One region of the Streptomyces sp. NPDC107454 genome, then DNA from elsewhere that is predicted to be linked to it. Evidence: riboswitches for the same ligand, from Rfam matches in the RefSeq annotation. Region 1 holds a riboswitch; the other holds the start of a gene.

Evidence for each region. A riboswitch is a leader RNA that binds a small molecule or an ion and turns the genes downstream of it on or off. The one in region 1 is predicted to bind cyclic di-AMP.
Region 2: linked by a shared signal. The riboswitch ahead of ACZ69M_RS17410 (C40 family peptidase) and the one ahead of ACZ69M_RS45345 (transglycosylase family protein) in region 1 are both predicted to bind cyclic di-AMP.

The regions. Positions count from the first base shown of each region.
Region 1 is NZ_JBVJPA010000026.1:27,971-35,198, forward strand. Features, by position in the region: gene ACZ69M_RS45320 (helix-turn-helix domain-containing protein) at 1-208, opposite strand, end outside; gene ACZ69M_RS45325 (hypothetical protein) at 315-545, shown strand; gene ACZ69M_RS45330 (DUF7848 domain-containing protein) at 542-1,018, shown strand; gene ACZ69M_RS45335 (cytochrome P450 family protein) at 1,313-2,602, shown strand; gene ACZ69M_RS45340 (LysM peptidoglycan-binding domain-containing protein) at 2,774-3,781, shown strand; cyclic di-AMP (ydaO/yuaA leader) riboswitch at 3,965-4,128, shown strand; gene ACZ69M_RS45345 (transglycosylase family protein) at 4,133-4,843, shown strand; gene eno (phosphopyruvate hydratase) at 5,195-6,481, shown strand; gene ACZ69M_RS45355 (FtsB family cell division protein) at 6,582-7,058, shown strand; gene ACZ69M_RS45360 (DUF501 domain-containing protein) at 7,104-7,228, shown strand, end outside.
Region 2 is NZ_JBVJPA010000006.1:372,563-379,790, reverse strand. Features, by position in the region: gene ACZ69M_RS17425 (esterase/lipase family protein) at 1-51, shown strand, start outside; gene ACZ69M_RS17420 (M23 family metallopeptidase) at 136-1,803, shown strand; gene pcrA (DNA helicase PcrA) at 1,872-4,391, opposite strand; cyclic di-AMP (ydaO/yuaA leader) riboswitch at 4,719-4,890, shown strand; gene ACZ69M_RS17410 (C40 family peptidase) at 4,899-6,068, shown strand; gene ACZ69M_RS17405 (tellurite resistance/C4-dicarboxylate transporter family protein) at 6,164-7,138, shown strand; gene ACZ69M_RS17400 (hypothetical protein) at 7,204-7,228, opposite strand, start outside.

The DNA of each region.
Region 1 (7,228 bases):
TGATGATCTCGTTGACGCGGGATTGCGTCATCCCGGAGGCTGTTGCAATACGTGCCTGACTGGCGCCGGAATAGCGCTGCACGTGCCGGAACACTGCGCCCACATCCCGAGCGCGCAAGGCTTGGCGAACGTCAGCGTGCTCCCAAGCCCAGTCAGGCAGGTCGATCGGCTCAAGCGCAATCGACATGGCGCAGCCCCCGGTATCCATGAACGGGATCAAAAGTCATCTCACGGTGAGATTACCCGTAGGGGATCGATCGCACAGCGTGTGTTCCGTAATTCTGCACCTAAAAGTCCACGGCGGAGGTGCAGGTATGGCGCTTGAGACGACGATGAGAGATCCGGTCGAGCTGTCCGACCCGCTCAAACACGAAGAACCACACCCCGCCCCCGGCTGTGACGTATGCGGGGCGCTGCTGAAGCAGTGGCGGCAGGCGAATGAAGCCGGTTCGCCGGCGTACGACCCGTCGCACGCGACGGACCTTGCCATCGAGATCAAACGGCATCCGCACGAGTGGCAGAAGAAGGGGCGGTCGACGTCGTGAAGGTTGATCCGTTCCCCGAGATCAAACACCGCATGGAGCTCGACTCCATACCGTCGCGGAACTGGATCGAGTGCGTCAACTGCATTGAGAGCCAGGACGTGCGCGACGGACGGGACCCCGACGAGTGGGCGCTTGAGCATTCGGTGTCCTACCCGTCGCACCAGCGGTACCGCATCGTCAGTCAGGTCAACTTCCGCGTCGTCCCGTCCGGTGTCACGCCGGACGCTCCGACCGGGCACGAGCCCGTGTGCGGCGTGACGCAGACGTTCCCCAGTGACCCGGAATGGCTGGCGCGGTTCGGGTTCGCGCCGACGATGGGCAACGTCACGGTGACGTGCGGGGAGCCGCATCACATGTGCGCTCCGGGGGACGTCGTGCATCACGCGACGGTCGTCGACGAGGAGAGCGACTCGTCCGCAAGTTACTACTGGGGCCCCGGGTACCGTCCACCGGGCCTCGTCTCGTCCCCCTGAGCCCGCCCGTCGGCTGCCTGTGCAGTCGGCGTGCGGTGGGCGCGGCGGGGGTTGGGTGCCGGGTGAGGCTGGCAGCCGCCCGACCCCCGCTAGCGTCCGAACCTCGTCCCCGGTGTGCTCATCACAGACGGCCGCGGACGAGCCGGCACGGTGGGTTCCGCACCTTCCCGGTCGTGCCGGAGCTGGGATCCCGCTCGTCTCTTGCCGTGAGAGGCGAGCGGGATTTCTTCGTGCCTTGGATCAGACGCTCCTCTATATAGAGGAGCCGCTCCGCCTACTGCATAGGGTCGGGGCATGCGCCATGACGAGCCCCGTGTACCCGAACTCTTCTCATGGGAGTTCGGGTCCAACCCGTACCCCACCTACGCACAGATGCGGGATTCGGAACCTGTGCGGTGGACGAGGCTCCCCAGTGGTGTGGACGCGTGGCTTGTGACGCGCCACGACCTTGCACGGCAAGCGTTGGCAGACAGCCGGCTGTCTAAGAACCCGGACCATCACATGACATGCAAGTCAGGAGAACTTGCGCACGCGAAAGGGAAGACGGGTATTCCGGGGGAGCGCAAGGCCGAGTTGATGACGCATCTGCTCAACATCGACCCGCCGGACCACACCCGGCTGCGGCGGCTGGTCTCGAAGGCGTTCACGCCGCGACGCGTGGCCGAGTTCGCGCCACGCGTGCAGGAGCTCACCGATCAGCTGATCGACCAGTTCGCGGCGAAGGGTTCCGCCGATCTGATCCACGAGTTCGCGTTCCCGCTTCCCATTTACGCCATTTGCGATCTGCTGGGCGTGCCCCGCGAGGACCAGGACGACTTCCGGGACTGGGCGGGGATGATGATCCGGCACGGCGGCGGACCGCGGGGCGGGGTCGCGCGGTCGGTCAAGAAGATGCGTGGGTATCTGCTCGAACTCATTCACAAGAAGCGGGAAGGCCTTCCCGACACGCCCGCGCCCGGTGAGGACCTCATCTCCGGTCTCATCCGCGCGTCCGACCACGGCGAGCACCTCACGGAGAACGAGGCCGCCGCCATGGCCTTCATTCTGCTCTTCGCCGGCTTCGAGACGACCGTCAATCTCATCGGCAACGGCACGTACGCCCTCCTCACCCACCCCGAGCAGCGCGCGCGCCTCCAGAAGTCCCTCGCCGCCCGCGAACGCGAACTCCTGGAGACCGGCGTCGAGGAACTCCTCCGTTACGACGGGCCCGTGGAACTGGCCACGTGGCGGTTCGCCACCGAGGCCGTGTGCATCGGCGGGCAGGGCATCGCGCCCGGCGACCCCGTCCTCGTGGTCCTCGCGGCTGCGGACCGTGACCCCGCGCGGTTCGAACAGCCGGACACCCTCGACCTCTCCCGCCGTGACAACCAACACCTCGGCTACGGCCACGGCATCCACTACTGCCTCGGCGCCCCGCTCGCCCGACTGGAGGGCCAGACCGCGCTCGCCACCCTCCTCACCCGTCTCCCCGACCTTCAACTCGCGGGAGATTCGGCCGATTTGCGCTGGCGTGGCGGGCTCATTATGCGTGGATTGCGCACGCTTCCAGTGGAGTTCACGCCTCCGGTACCGGTCGCGCGATAGCGGGCGACCATACACCCACGGACGCTCAAACCTGACGCGCACTCAACTCTGTGATCTTCACGTGATCTACGCTGCATCGACTTGTGACAAGTGTTCGGGTGCGGATACGTTCACTCGTCAACGCGACTCACACGTCGCGTAGTCACCTGCTGTCACGTGAAAGGCTTCCGCATGCTCTCCGGGAACGGCCGCCATCGTCGCCCCCGTCAGGCCCCGGCCCTCATCGTCGCGGCAGGAGTGACCGGATCCGCCATCGCGATCCCGTTGCTCGGTGCCACCAGCGCGAGCGCGGCCGACGGCACCACGTGGGACCGGGTCGCCGAGTGCGAGAGCGCCGGCCAGTGGAGTGCCGACAGCGGCAACGGGTATTACGGCGGGCTCCAGATCAGCCAGGCGGACTGGGAGAAGTACGGCGGCCTCGCCTACGCGTCGAGCGCCGACGAGGCCAGCCGCTCGCAGCAGATAGCCATCGCCGAGAAGCTCCTCGACCACCAGGGCCTCACCGCCTGGCCGACCTGTGGACCGCTCTCCGGGCTGAGCAAGAACTCGGGCAACATCCTGGTCGACACGGGCGTGGCGAACGACTCGTCCAGTACATCGGATTCATCCGGTTCCTCCGGTTCATCCAGTTCGTCCAAAACTTCGAACCCGTCGGCCTCTTCCGGCTCGAAGTCCGATTCGTCTTCGTCCGGCTCGTCTTCATCCGGTTCGTCCTCGAAGGCGACCGGGAAGGCGGCCGAGAACACGACGAAGGCCGACACCAGCGGCGACGCCCAGGGGTCGGACGGCTCCGACACGGATGCGTCGAAGAGTGACAACTCGGGCAACTCCGGCCAGGGTGGCGACTCTTCCGGCACGTCCGAGAACGCGACGACCGGTGCGGGGCGCCACCGCGGCGGCACCGCGGACGAGAACACCACCGACAGCGCCGTGGACGGCCGTAGCGACGACTCCTCCGGGCGGCATGCCTCGCGCGGCGCCGGCGCCTCCCGTGATGTCGTCGACGGCTCCTACGTCGTGCGCGCCGGAGACAATCTCTGGACCATCGCGGACGCCCTTGACCTCGAAGGCGGATGGGCCGAGCTGTACGACGCGAACAAGAAGACGGTCGGCGTCGACCCGAACCTCATCCTCCCCGGTCAGAGCCTTGCAGTTGGTGCCGAATCGGGCGAAAAGTAGGGGCAGTTCACGTCATGGTTCGCTGTGTAATGTCCGGTTTGGCGTGAGTGAGAGATGGATCTCAAAGGCCCTGATCGTCTTTGGAATTCAGCCGATCGACTGCTTACGGTCATGACCGCTCGCCACAGCGGGCCCCGACGGTCGTCAACGCCGAATCCTGCCAACGGCCGTACGGGAACAGTCGACGCGTCAGCGCCGTAGGCAGGAGCGGGGGACCCAAGGTACGCGCCGCGCCCGGTAGTTGACCGGGAGCGGCTTGGGGTGAAGCCGAGCGCTCAGAGCGCACGGCCGGGCACTCACCCGCCCGAACCCGACAGCTCACCTCGCAGGCGTCGGTGAGGGGATCTCTCCATGCTGTTTTCCAGCAAGGGCAAGCACCGCCGTCCGTCCAAGGCCACTCGTGTCGCCACGCTCGCCGGTGTCACCGGTGTCGCCATCGCCGCTCCGCTGATGGCGGCCGGCAACGCCTCCGCCGCCACCGCCTCCCAGTGGGACGCCGTCGCCCAGTGCGAGTCCGGCGGGAACTGGTCCATCAACACCGGCAACGGCTACTACGGCGGTCTGCAGTTCTCGTCTTCCACCTGGGCCGCGTACGGCGGCACCGCGTACGCCGCGACCGCCAACCAGGCGTCCAAGTCGCAGCAGATCACCGTCGGCGAGAAGGTCCTCGCCGCGCAGGGCAAGGGCGCCTGGCCGACGTGTGGCACGGGCCTGTCGAGCGCCGCGTACACCGGCGGTGCGAGCACCCCGTCGACCTCGTCTTCCTCGAACAGCTCCTCGTCGAACAGCTCGCCGAGCGCCGGCACCACCACCCGCTCGACGGACACCGCGGCCTCCCGTTCGGCGTCCCGCCCGGCCGCCCAGAAGACCGTCTCCACCCCGACCGGCAAGAAGGTCAAGAAGGGTGACGGCGAGTACAAGGTCGTCAAGGGTGACAGCCTCAGCTCGATCGCCGAGAAGAAGAAGGTCAAGGGCGGCTGGCAGCAGCTGTTCAAGCTGAACAAGGACATCGTCGCCGACGCCGACTTCATCTACCCGGGTCAGCAGCTGCACCTCAGCTGATGATCGGTAGCCTCACCCCAGCTGAATGACAGGTCCCACATAAAAGGGGTCTCCACACTGGAGACCCCGGTGAGGGTCGCCCCCGTCCCCACGGGCTCCCCGCTCCGGTGCGTGTTCCCCCGTACGCACCGGAGCGGGGTTTTTCGTCTCCGGCATTTCGTCTCCGGCATTTCGTGCGGAGCGTTTCGCACCCAGATTTCCGTACCCGTTTTTGTTCCGTTCTGGAACAATGTGTACGTTCAGTTCTGCCCAAGGGGTGGGCGACCGGCTGGCCGATCCCCCCGGGGCGGTTAGGCTCATGTCGCGAAGCCATCACAGGCTCCGCGTACCCGCGTCACATCCCAGAAGGAGATGCTCGTGCCGTCCATCGACGTCGTCGTAGCCCGGGAAATCCTGGACTCCCGAGGCAACCCCACGGTCGAGGTCGAGGTCGGCCTCGACGACGGCAGCACGGGTCGTGCCGCCGTTCCGTCCGGCGCGTCCACCGGCGCCTTCGAGGCCATCGAGCTGCGTGACGGTGACCCCAACCGTTACGGCGGCAAGGGTGTCGAGAAGGCCGTCCTCGCCGTCATCGAGCAGATCGGACCGGAGCTCGTCGGTTACGACGCCACCGAGCAGCGCCTGATCGACCAGGCGATGTTCGACCTGGACGCCACCGACAACAAGGGCTCGCTCGGCGCCAACGCCATCCTCGGCGTCTCGCTCGCCGTCGCGCACGCCGCCTCCGAGGCGTCCGACCTCCCCCTCTTCCGCTACCTGGGCGGCCCGAACGCGCACCTGCTGCCCGTTCCGATGATGAACATCCTGAACGGCGGCTCGCACGCCGACTCCAACGTGGACATCCAGGAGTTCATGATCGCCCCGATCGGCGCGGAGTCCTTCTCCGAGGCCCTGCGCTGGGGCGCCGAGGTCTACCACACCCTCAAGAAGGTGCTGAAGACCAAGGGCCTGTCCACCGGCCTGGGCGACGAGGGCGGCTTCGCCCCGAACCTGGAGTCGAACCGCGCCGCGCTCGACCTCATCCTCGAGGCCATCAAGCAGGCCGGATACATCCCCGGTGAGCAGATCGCGCTCGCGCTCGACGTCGCCGCGTCCGAGTTCTACAAGGACGGCAAGTACGAGTTCGAGGGCAAGTCCCGCTCGGCCGCCGAGATGACCGAGTACTACGAGGAGCTCGTCTCCGCGTACCCGCTGGTCTCCATCGAGGACCCGCTGTACGAGGACGACTGGGCCGGCTGGAACGTCATCACCGAGAAGCTGGGCGACAAGGTCCAGATCGTCGGCGACGACCTCTTCGTCACCAACCCGGAGCGCCTGGCCCGCGGCATCGAGGAGGGCTCCGCGAACGCCCTGCTCGTCAAGGTCAACCAGATCGGCTCGCTGACCGAGACCCTGGACGCCGTCGAGATGGCCCAGCGCAACGGCTTCAAGTGCATGATGTCCCACCGCTCCGGTGAGACCGAGGACGTCACCATCGCCGACCTCGCCGTCGCGGTGAACTGCGGCCAGATCAAGACCGGCGCCCCGGCCCGCTCGGACCGCGTCGCCAAGTACAACCAGCTGCTGCGCATCGAGGAGATCCTCGACGACGCGGCGGTGTACGCGGGCCGCAGCGCCTTCCCGCGCTTCAAGGGCTGACACCCGCGGAGGGTCAAGCCTTAGCCAGTCGTACGTACGTCCCCGTACCCGGTCCCGTACCGTGTCCGGGGACGTACGCGCGTGTGACGGGAGGCGGGACATGGCCGTGAAGGACCGGGACCGGTTCTCCACCGCGACCAGGCTGAAGCTGCTCGGCGAGCAGACGGCGGCCCGGGTCTACCGCTCGCAGACCAAGCGCCAGGCCCGCCGCTCACGCCTGACCGGCCGCGCCGCGCTGCTGGCTCTCGTACTCTGTTCTCTGATCGTGGCCCTCGCGTACCCGATAAGGCAGTACGTGTCCCAGCGCTCCGAGATCGCCGATCTGGAGCGACAGCAGGAGCGGGCCCGTGCCCGGGTCGAACAGCTGCGTGACCTCAAGGCGCGCTGGCAGGACGACGCGTACGCGAAGCAGCAGATCCGGGAACGGCTGCACTATGTGATGCCGGGCGAGACCGGATACGTCGTGATCGACCCGGACGCGGCGAAGCAGTCGCGTACGGATCTGGGGGCGGCAGCCCGCCCCTGGTACGCCAACGTCTGGGACGGCGTCGACAAGTCGGACCACTCCGACCGGTGACCTGACGACCGGTGAATCGAAGAAGAAAGAGACTTGAGCACAGGCATGGAAACGCCCCCGCCGCCCACCCCGCGCACCGAGCCGACCGACGCGGACGTCGAGGCCTTCAAACAGCAGCTCGGCCGGCCGCCGCGCGGGCTGCGGGCGATCGCGCACCGCTGTCCCTGCGG
Region 2 (7,228 bases), on a different contig from region 1:
CGCCCCGCCGCCGCGCCCGCCGCCGAAACCGGGGGTCTGACAGTGGCGTAACACCCCCGCAGAACACCCTCAACATCGAACGGCAATCGAACGCCAGGCCAAAGCCGTGCCCGCCCTCCCCCGAAACACGGCCGAATGCCCGTTTCCCGAGTGGAGGAAACCTGCGGAAGATTGTCGCGCCCGCGTACCGCCGGGTACAGTCGCCGCACTGCTCTGCCAGCCCCTGTTGTCGAGGCGAAAGAGAAGTTGGTGAACGACCGTCACCCGTCGGGGACCGTAACGCCCCCGGCTCCGGCCTCCGATGCCGCCGCGGCGCCCTATGCGTCGTACGGTGGCCAGGAAGCCCAGTACGGCGACTTCACCTCGTACGACGGCTACGCCACCACCGGTACGTACGCGACCGGAAGCTTCGAGACCACGGGTTTCGAGACCTCGACCTTCGCGGCCGACCCTCTCTTCGGCGACATGTCGGGCGGCGACGGCACGGGTTCGTACGACGCCACGCAGTGGGGCACCGGCAGTCACCAGATGCCGCACTACGACCCGTACGCCGCGCAGCACCAGGCCGCTTACGACACGGGTGCCTACGACACGACCGCCTGGGCGAGCGGATACCAGCAGCTCGCCAACATTCCCGCGCAGCACCCGGGCCCCGAAGGCACCGGCCAGTGGGACGCGGCCGCCTGGCTCCAGGCCGAACAGACCGGCCAGACCCAGCAGTGGACCGCGCACACCCAGGAGACGGGCGCGTACGACGCCACGCAGTGGAACACCGCGGGCGAACACGACCCGTACGACGGGTACGAGCAGCACCAACAGGCCGAGTCGTACGAGCAGCAGCTCGCCGCCGAGGCCTACGAGCATCAGCCGGTGTCCGAGTCCGACGTGGACGAGCGGCCCTTCGACCAGCAGGCGACCGCGACCTTCGAGCAGGTGTCGTACGAGGAATCCGGCGCCGCGGAGGACGAGTTCGAGGACGCCGGTGACGCGCAGGACGCGCCGCTGCTGGAGGACATGGAAGAGGTCACTCCGGCCCCGCGTGCCGCGAACCGGTCCGCGTCCCGTTCCCGGCGGCGCAGCCCGGCGAAGCGTTCCGCCTTGTTGACCGTCGCGGTGCCCTCGGCCTGTGTCATGGGGGTCGCGGGGATCGCCGCCGCCTCCGTGGGCACCATCGGCGGCAGCGACAGCAAGGACAACACGACCCTCAGCGCGTCCGACGGGACCGCGGTGAAGCCGTCGGCCGCCAACAACAAACTGGACACCCAGCTCCAGAGCCTCTCCGCGGGCGCGGACGACTTCGCCGACCGGGCCAGCCGGACGCAGGAACGTATCGACCTCAAGGCTCAGCAGGCCGCCGAGAAGCAGAAGGCGGCGGCGGAGGCGGCTCGCAAGGAGCGGCTGCGGCCGAAATTCGTGCTCCCGGTCACGCAGAAGGGCCTCAGCGCCTACTTCGGCCAGGCCGGCATCAACTGGATGTCCGTGCACACGGGCATCGACTTCCCGGTGTCGTATGGCACGCCGGTGATGGCCGCGACCGACGGCACCGTACGGACGCAGTGGAACAGCGCGTACGGGAACATGGCGATCGTCACCGCGATGGACGGCACGGAGACCTGGTACTGCCACCTCTCCAGCTACAAGGTGCCGTCGGGGACGGTCGTGAAGGCCGGAGACCAGATCGCCTTCTCCGGGAACTCCGGCAACTCGACCGGTCCGCACCTGCACTTCGAGGTCCGCCCCGCGGGCGGCTCGGCGATCGACCCGCTGCCGTGGCTGCGCAGCCACGGCCTGGACCCGACGTAATCCATCGGTCCCTCACCCGGCGACGTGACCGAACGCCGTCGCCAGGTGCCAAGCTGCCCCCCGTAGAACTACAGCTTCTCCACCGGCGCGTACCGCAGCAGCAACCGCTTCGGCTTCACATCGCCGAAGTCGATCGTCGCCTCCGCGTTCGCACCCGTCCCCTTCACGCCGACCACGGTGCCCAGGCCGAACTGGTCGTGGGTGACCCGGTCGCCCACCGCGAGTGAGACCACCGGCTTCTCGGGGACCCCGCGGCGCGTCGCGAAGCCGGAGGCACCGGACGCCGCGGACCGCGAACGCGAGGACGACAGCGAGGCGGCCACACCGGAGACGGGCCCCGAGGGCATGGGAGCGGTCGCGCCGGTGCGCTTCCACTCCAGGTGCGTCTCCGGAATCTCCTCCAGGAAACGGGACGGCGGGTTGTACGAGGGCTGGCCCCAGGCACTGCGCATGGACGAACGCGTGAGGTACAGCCGCTCCCGCGCGCGCGTGATGCCGACGTACGCGAGGCGCCGCTCCTCCTCCAGCTCCTTGACCTGTCCCAGCGCGCGCATGTGCGGGAAGACGCCGTCCTCCATGCCGGTGAGGAAGACGACCGGGAACTCCAGGCCCTTGGCGGTGTGGAGGGTCATCAGCGTGATGACGCCGGAGCCGTCCTCGTCCTCGTCGGGGATCTGGTCGGAGTCGGCGACCAGGGCCACCCGCTCCAGGAAGGCGGCGAGCCCGGCGGGCGTCTCGCCCTCACCCGCACCGGACTCCTGCTCGAACTCCAGGGCCACGGCGGCGAGCTCCTGGAGGTTCTCGATCCGGGTCTCGTCCTGCGGGTCGGTCGAGGCCTGCAGCTCGGCGAGGTAGCCGGTGCGTTCGAGGATGGCCTCCAGGACAGTGGCCGGGCCCGCACCGGACTCGACGATCGTACGGAGGTCCTCCATGAGCGTGTTGAACCGCTTCACGGCGTTCGTCGACCGCGCCGCCATCCCGTACGCCTCGTCGACGCGCTTCAACGCCTGCGGGAAGCTGATCTTCTCGCGCTGCGAGAGCGCGTCGATCATCGCCTCGGCGCGCTCGCCGATGCCGCGCTTGGGCACGTTGAGGATGCGGCGCAGGGGGACCGAGTCCTCCGGGTTGGCCAGTACACGCAGGTAGGCCAGGACATCCCGGACCTCCTTGCGCTCGTAGAAGCGGACGCCGCCCACGACCTTGTAGGGCAGGCCGACGCGGATGAAGATCTCTTCGAAGACACGGGACTGGGCGTTCGTACGGTAGAAGACGGCGACGTCTCCGGCCTTCGCCTCGCCCGCGTCCGTGAGACGGTCTATCTCTTCGGCGACGAACTGCGCCTCGTCGTGCTCGGTGTCCGCGACATAGCCGGTGATCTGCGCGCCCGCGCCCGCGTTGGTCCACAGGTTCTTGGGACGGCGGGACTCGTTGCGCTCGATGACCGCGTTGGCGGCGGAGAGGATCGTCTGAGTGGAGCGGTAGTTCTGCTCCAGGAGGATCGTCGTCGCGTTCGGGTAGTCCTCCTCGAACTGGAGGATGTTGCGGATCGTCGCGCCGCGGAAGGCGTAGATCGACTGGTCGGCGTCGCCCACGACGCACAGCTCGGCGGGGAGCAGGTCGTGCTCGCTGTGCGGGGTGTCCTCGTCTTGCGCGCCGGTGCCGACCAGCTCACGCACCAGCGCGTACTGCGCGTGGTTGGTGTCCTGGTACTCGTCGACCATGACGTGGCGGAAGCGGCGACGGTAGTGCTCGGCGACGTCCGGGAAGGCGCGCAGCAGGTTGACCGTGGTCATGATCAGGTCGTCGAAGTCGAGCGCGTTGGCCTCGCGCAGCCGCGACTGGTACATCGCGTAGGCCTGGGCGAGGGTCTTCTCGAAGCCTCCCCCAGACTCCGTCTGGGAGGTGCCCCCAGCGGCCTGGGCGGCGAAGTCCTCCTCGTCGATCAGCTCGTTCTTCAGATTCGAGATCTTGGCGCTGAAGGACTTGGGCGGGAAGCGCTTGGGATCGAGATCCAGATCACGGCAGACGAGCGCCATCAGCCGCTTGCTGTCGGCGGCGTCGTAGATCGAGAACGAGGAGGTGAAGCCGAGCTTCTTGCTCTCCCGGCGCAGGATCCGCACACACGCGCTGTGGAAGGTCATCACCCACATCGCGTTCGCGCGCGGGCCGACGAGCTGCTCGACGCGCTCCTTCATCTCGCCCGCGGCCTTGTTCGTGAAGGTGATCGCGAGGATCTGGCCGGGGTGGACATGGCGCTCGCCCAGCAGATGGGCGATGCGGTGGGTGAGCACCCGGGTCTTGCCGGAGCCCGCGCCGGCCACGATGAGCAGCGGGGAGCCGGAGTGCACCACGGCCGCGCGCTGGTTCTCGTTCAGCCCGTCCAGCAGGGCCGCCGGGTCCACGGCGGGGCGGTGCGCGCCGTCGCGGTAGTAGGCGTCCCGGCTCGCGGGCGCGTCGAAGCGGCCGCCGAACAGGTCGTCCGGAAGCGGCTCCGGCGCTCCGTCCTCGGGCGGCGGCGGGGGCTCTTCCTCGTGGGCCCCGGAAGGCTTGAGGTCCGCCAGAAAGCTGTCATCAAAGAGGCTGCTCATCGCTCTCCGAGTCTAGGCGGCCCCACTGACAACCCGCGGCCACCCTGAAAACCCGACCGGTTTTTCCGCGACCGCTCATGATCTCTTTCCGTGACAACGCCTGATCGCTTTCCGCCACTCTTTCCGCCGGCCTCTCCGCCGCGGATGCCGTCACCGTTCAGGATCGGTTCATCACGGTCAGCCACAGTCGGTCCCGATCAGTGGCTCCCAGGGTCAAGGTCACAAAAATGTATCGGGCATATCGCACATCAAACTTCACAGAACACTTATGAGTTGGCTACCGTGCCGGGCAGGCCGCTCGACCCAACCGGCGAACACCGCCGGGCCGTGCGGCCTCCGCCGAGTCCGGTGCGCCGTAAGGCAGCCGGAGCCGGGGACCCAACCGACCTTGGGGTGAATCGGTCCAATTGTCCGCTGGGGCAAGGACCGTAGGGCAAACCTTCCGGAAGCACCCGCCCGAACCCGACAGCTAACTCGGTAGGCGGAAGACGGAAGGAGTCGTCTCTCTTGGCGTCGCATCGCAAGTGGAGTCCTACCGGTACGCGCATAGCGGGTATACGGACCCCCGCCCTCGCCACGGCGGCCCTCACCTCCGTGGCCCTGCTCTCCCAGACGGCGAACGCCGCGCCCTCGGCCGACTCCAAGCCGAGCATCGAAGAGGTCGAGAAGAAGGTCGACGACCTCTACCACCAGGCCGAGGCAGCGACCGAGAAGTACAACGCGACCAGGGAGAAGACCGCCCAGCAGCGCAAGCGCGTCGACTCTCTCCTCGACGACGTGGCCCAGCGCACCGAGAAGCTCAACACCGCGCGCGAGGAGCTGGGTTCGTTCGCCGCGGCGCAGTACCGCACCGGCGCCGCCGCCCCCGACACCGCGACCCTCCTGCTGGCCGACAATCCGCAGGACTACTTCGACCAGACCCAGCTGATGGACCGGCTGACCAGCCGCCAGAAGGTGGCCGTCGACGACTACGTCACCGAGCAGGCCGCCACCACCAAGAAGCGCGCGGAGGCATCCAAGAGCCTGCAGACGCTCACCACGACGCAGAGCGCGCTGAGGACGTCCAAGGCCGACGTCCAGCACAAGCTCGCCGAGGCCCGCTCCCTGCTGTCGAAGCTGACCGCCGAGGAGAAGACGCGGCTCGCGGCGATCGAGAAGAAGAAGCAGGAAGCGGCCGACCGCAAGGCGGCGGAACTGGCGCAGCAGCAGGCCGCGGCGGAGAAGAAGGCCCAGGAGGCGGCCGCCCAGCAGCAGACGACGTCCGGGAGCACCGGCACCACCGCCACCACCGGGAGTACGGCCACCGACTCCTCGTACACCGCCAAGGCCGACAAGGCCCTCGCCTTCGCCCGCACCCAGGTCGGCAAGCCGTACGTCTGGGGCGCGACCGGGCCCGGCTCCTACGACTGCTCCGGCCTCACGCAGGCCGCCTGGAAGGCCGCCGGCGTCGATCTCCCGCGTACCACCTGGGACCAGGTCAACGTGGGCACGACGGTCCCGCTCTCCGACATCAAGCCCGGTGACCTCGTCTTCTTCTACGACGACATCAGCCACGTCGGCCTGTACGTCGGCAACGGCATGATGATCCACGCCCCCAAGCCGGGCGCGTACGTCCGCGAGGAGTCGATCTTCTACGGCGGCGAGTCGATCATCCACAGCGTGGTGCGTCCGGCCTAACGCCTCGGCGTCCGGCACGCGCGCGTGGGGCTCATCGAGCTCCACGCGCGCGTGGCCCGCCGCCAACCCGCTCGAAGGTCCTTAGCATCGGGCCCATGTCAGCCATCTCCCCGCCCGGTACCCGGTGGACCGGCCTGCGCACCTGTTGGATGCAGAGTCCGCCGGGCGCCGGAGCCGCGATCCTGGCCACCGGCATCATCTCGATCGGGCTGGAGCAGACCGGCTACGAGATCCTGTCCCGGATCGCGCTGGTCCTGGCGGCCGTCGGCTGGCTCGGGCTCGCCGCGGCCTTCGTCGTACGGCTGCTGCGGGAGCGGGAGCGGTGGCTGACGGAGGCCGGTACACCGAGCGCGCTCACCGCGGTCGCGGCGACCACCGTGCTCGGCACGCGGCTGGTCACGCTGGGGTGGGAGGTGCCGGCCGAGGCCCTGCTCGCCCTGTCGGCGGTGCTCTGGCCGGGCCTGCTCCTCCTGGTCGTACGGCAATGGCGGCCCCGTATGCCCGGAGGGGTGTTCCTCGGCTGCGTGGCCACGCAGGGGCTCGCGGTGCTGGGCGCGACGCTCGCCCCCGCGACGCACACGGACTGGCTCGCGCACACCGCGCTGGTGCTGTTCTGGCTGGGGCTCGTGCTCTACGCGGCGGCGCTGTTCTACTTCGACTACCGCGAGGTCGCCACGGGCGCCGGGGACCAGTGGGTCGCGGGCGGAGCGCTCGCCATCTCGACGCTGGCGGGGTCGAAGCTGATCCTCGCGTACCAGGCGAACCTCTACCTGTGGAACGACGACGACAACGGCGTGCTGCGCTGGGTGACCGAGGCGCTGCTCGTGCTCGTCCTCGGCTGGTACTGCGTGCTGGCCGTGGCGGAGGCCCTGTGGCCCCGACCGCGCTACGACGTGCTGCGCTGGGCGACCGTGTTCCCGCTGGGGATGACAGCGGTGGCGACGCTGTCGGTCGCGGCCGCCATCGGAGTCGGCGGGCTCAGGGGGCTCGGGCAGGTGCTGCTGTGGATCTCGGTCGCGGCGTGGCTGGCGGTGGTGGCCGTAGCGGTCAGGCGTCCGCGGGAGCCGTAGCGGTCCGGCATCTGTGACGCCGTCCGGAAGCGCCGTAGCCGTCCGTGGGGGCCTTCGGGGGGCAGTCAGGTCCAGAGCACCGCGATGAAG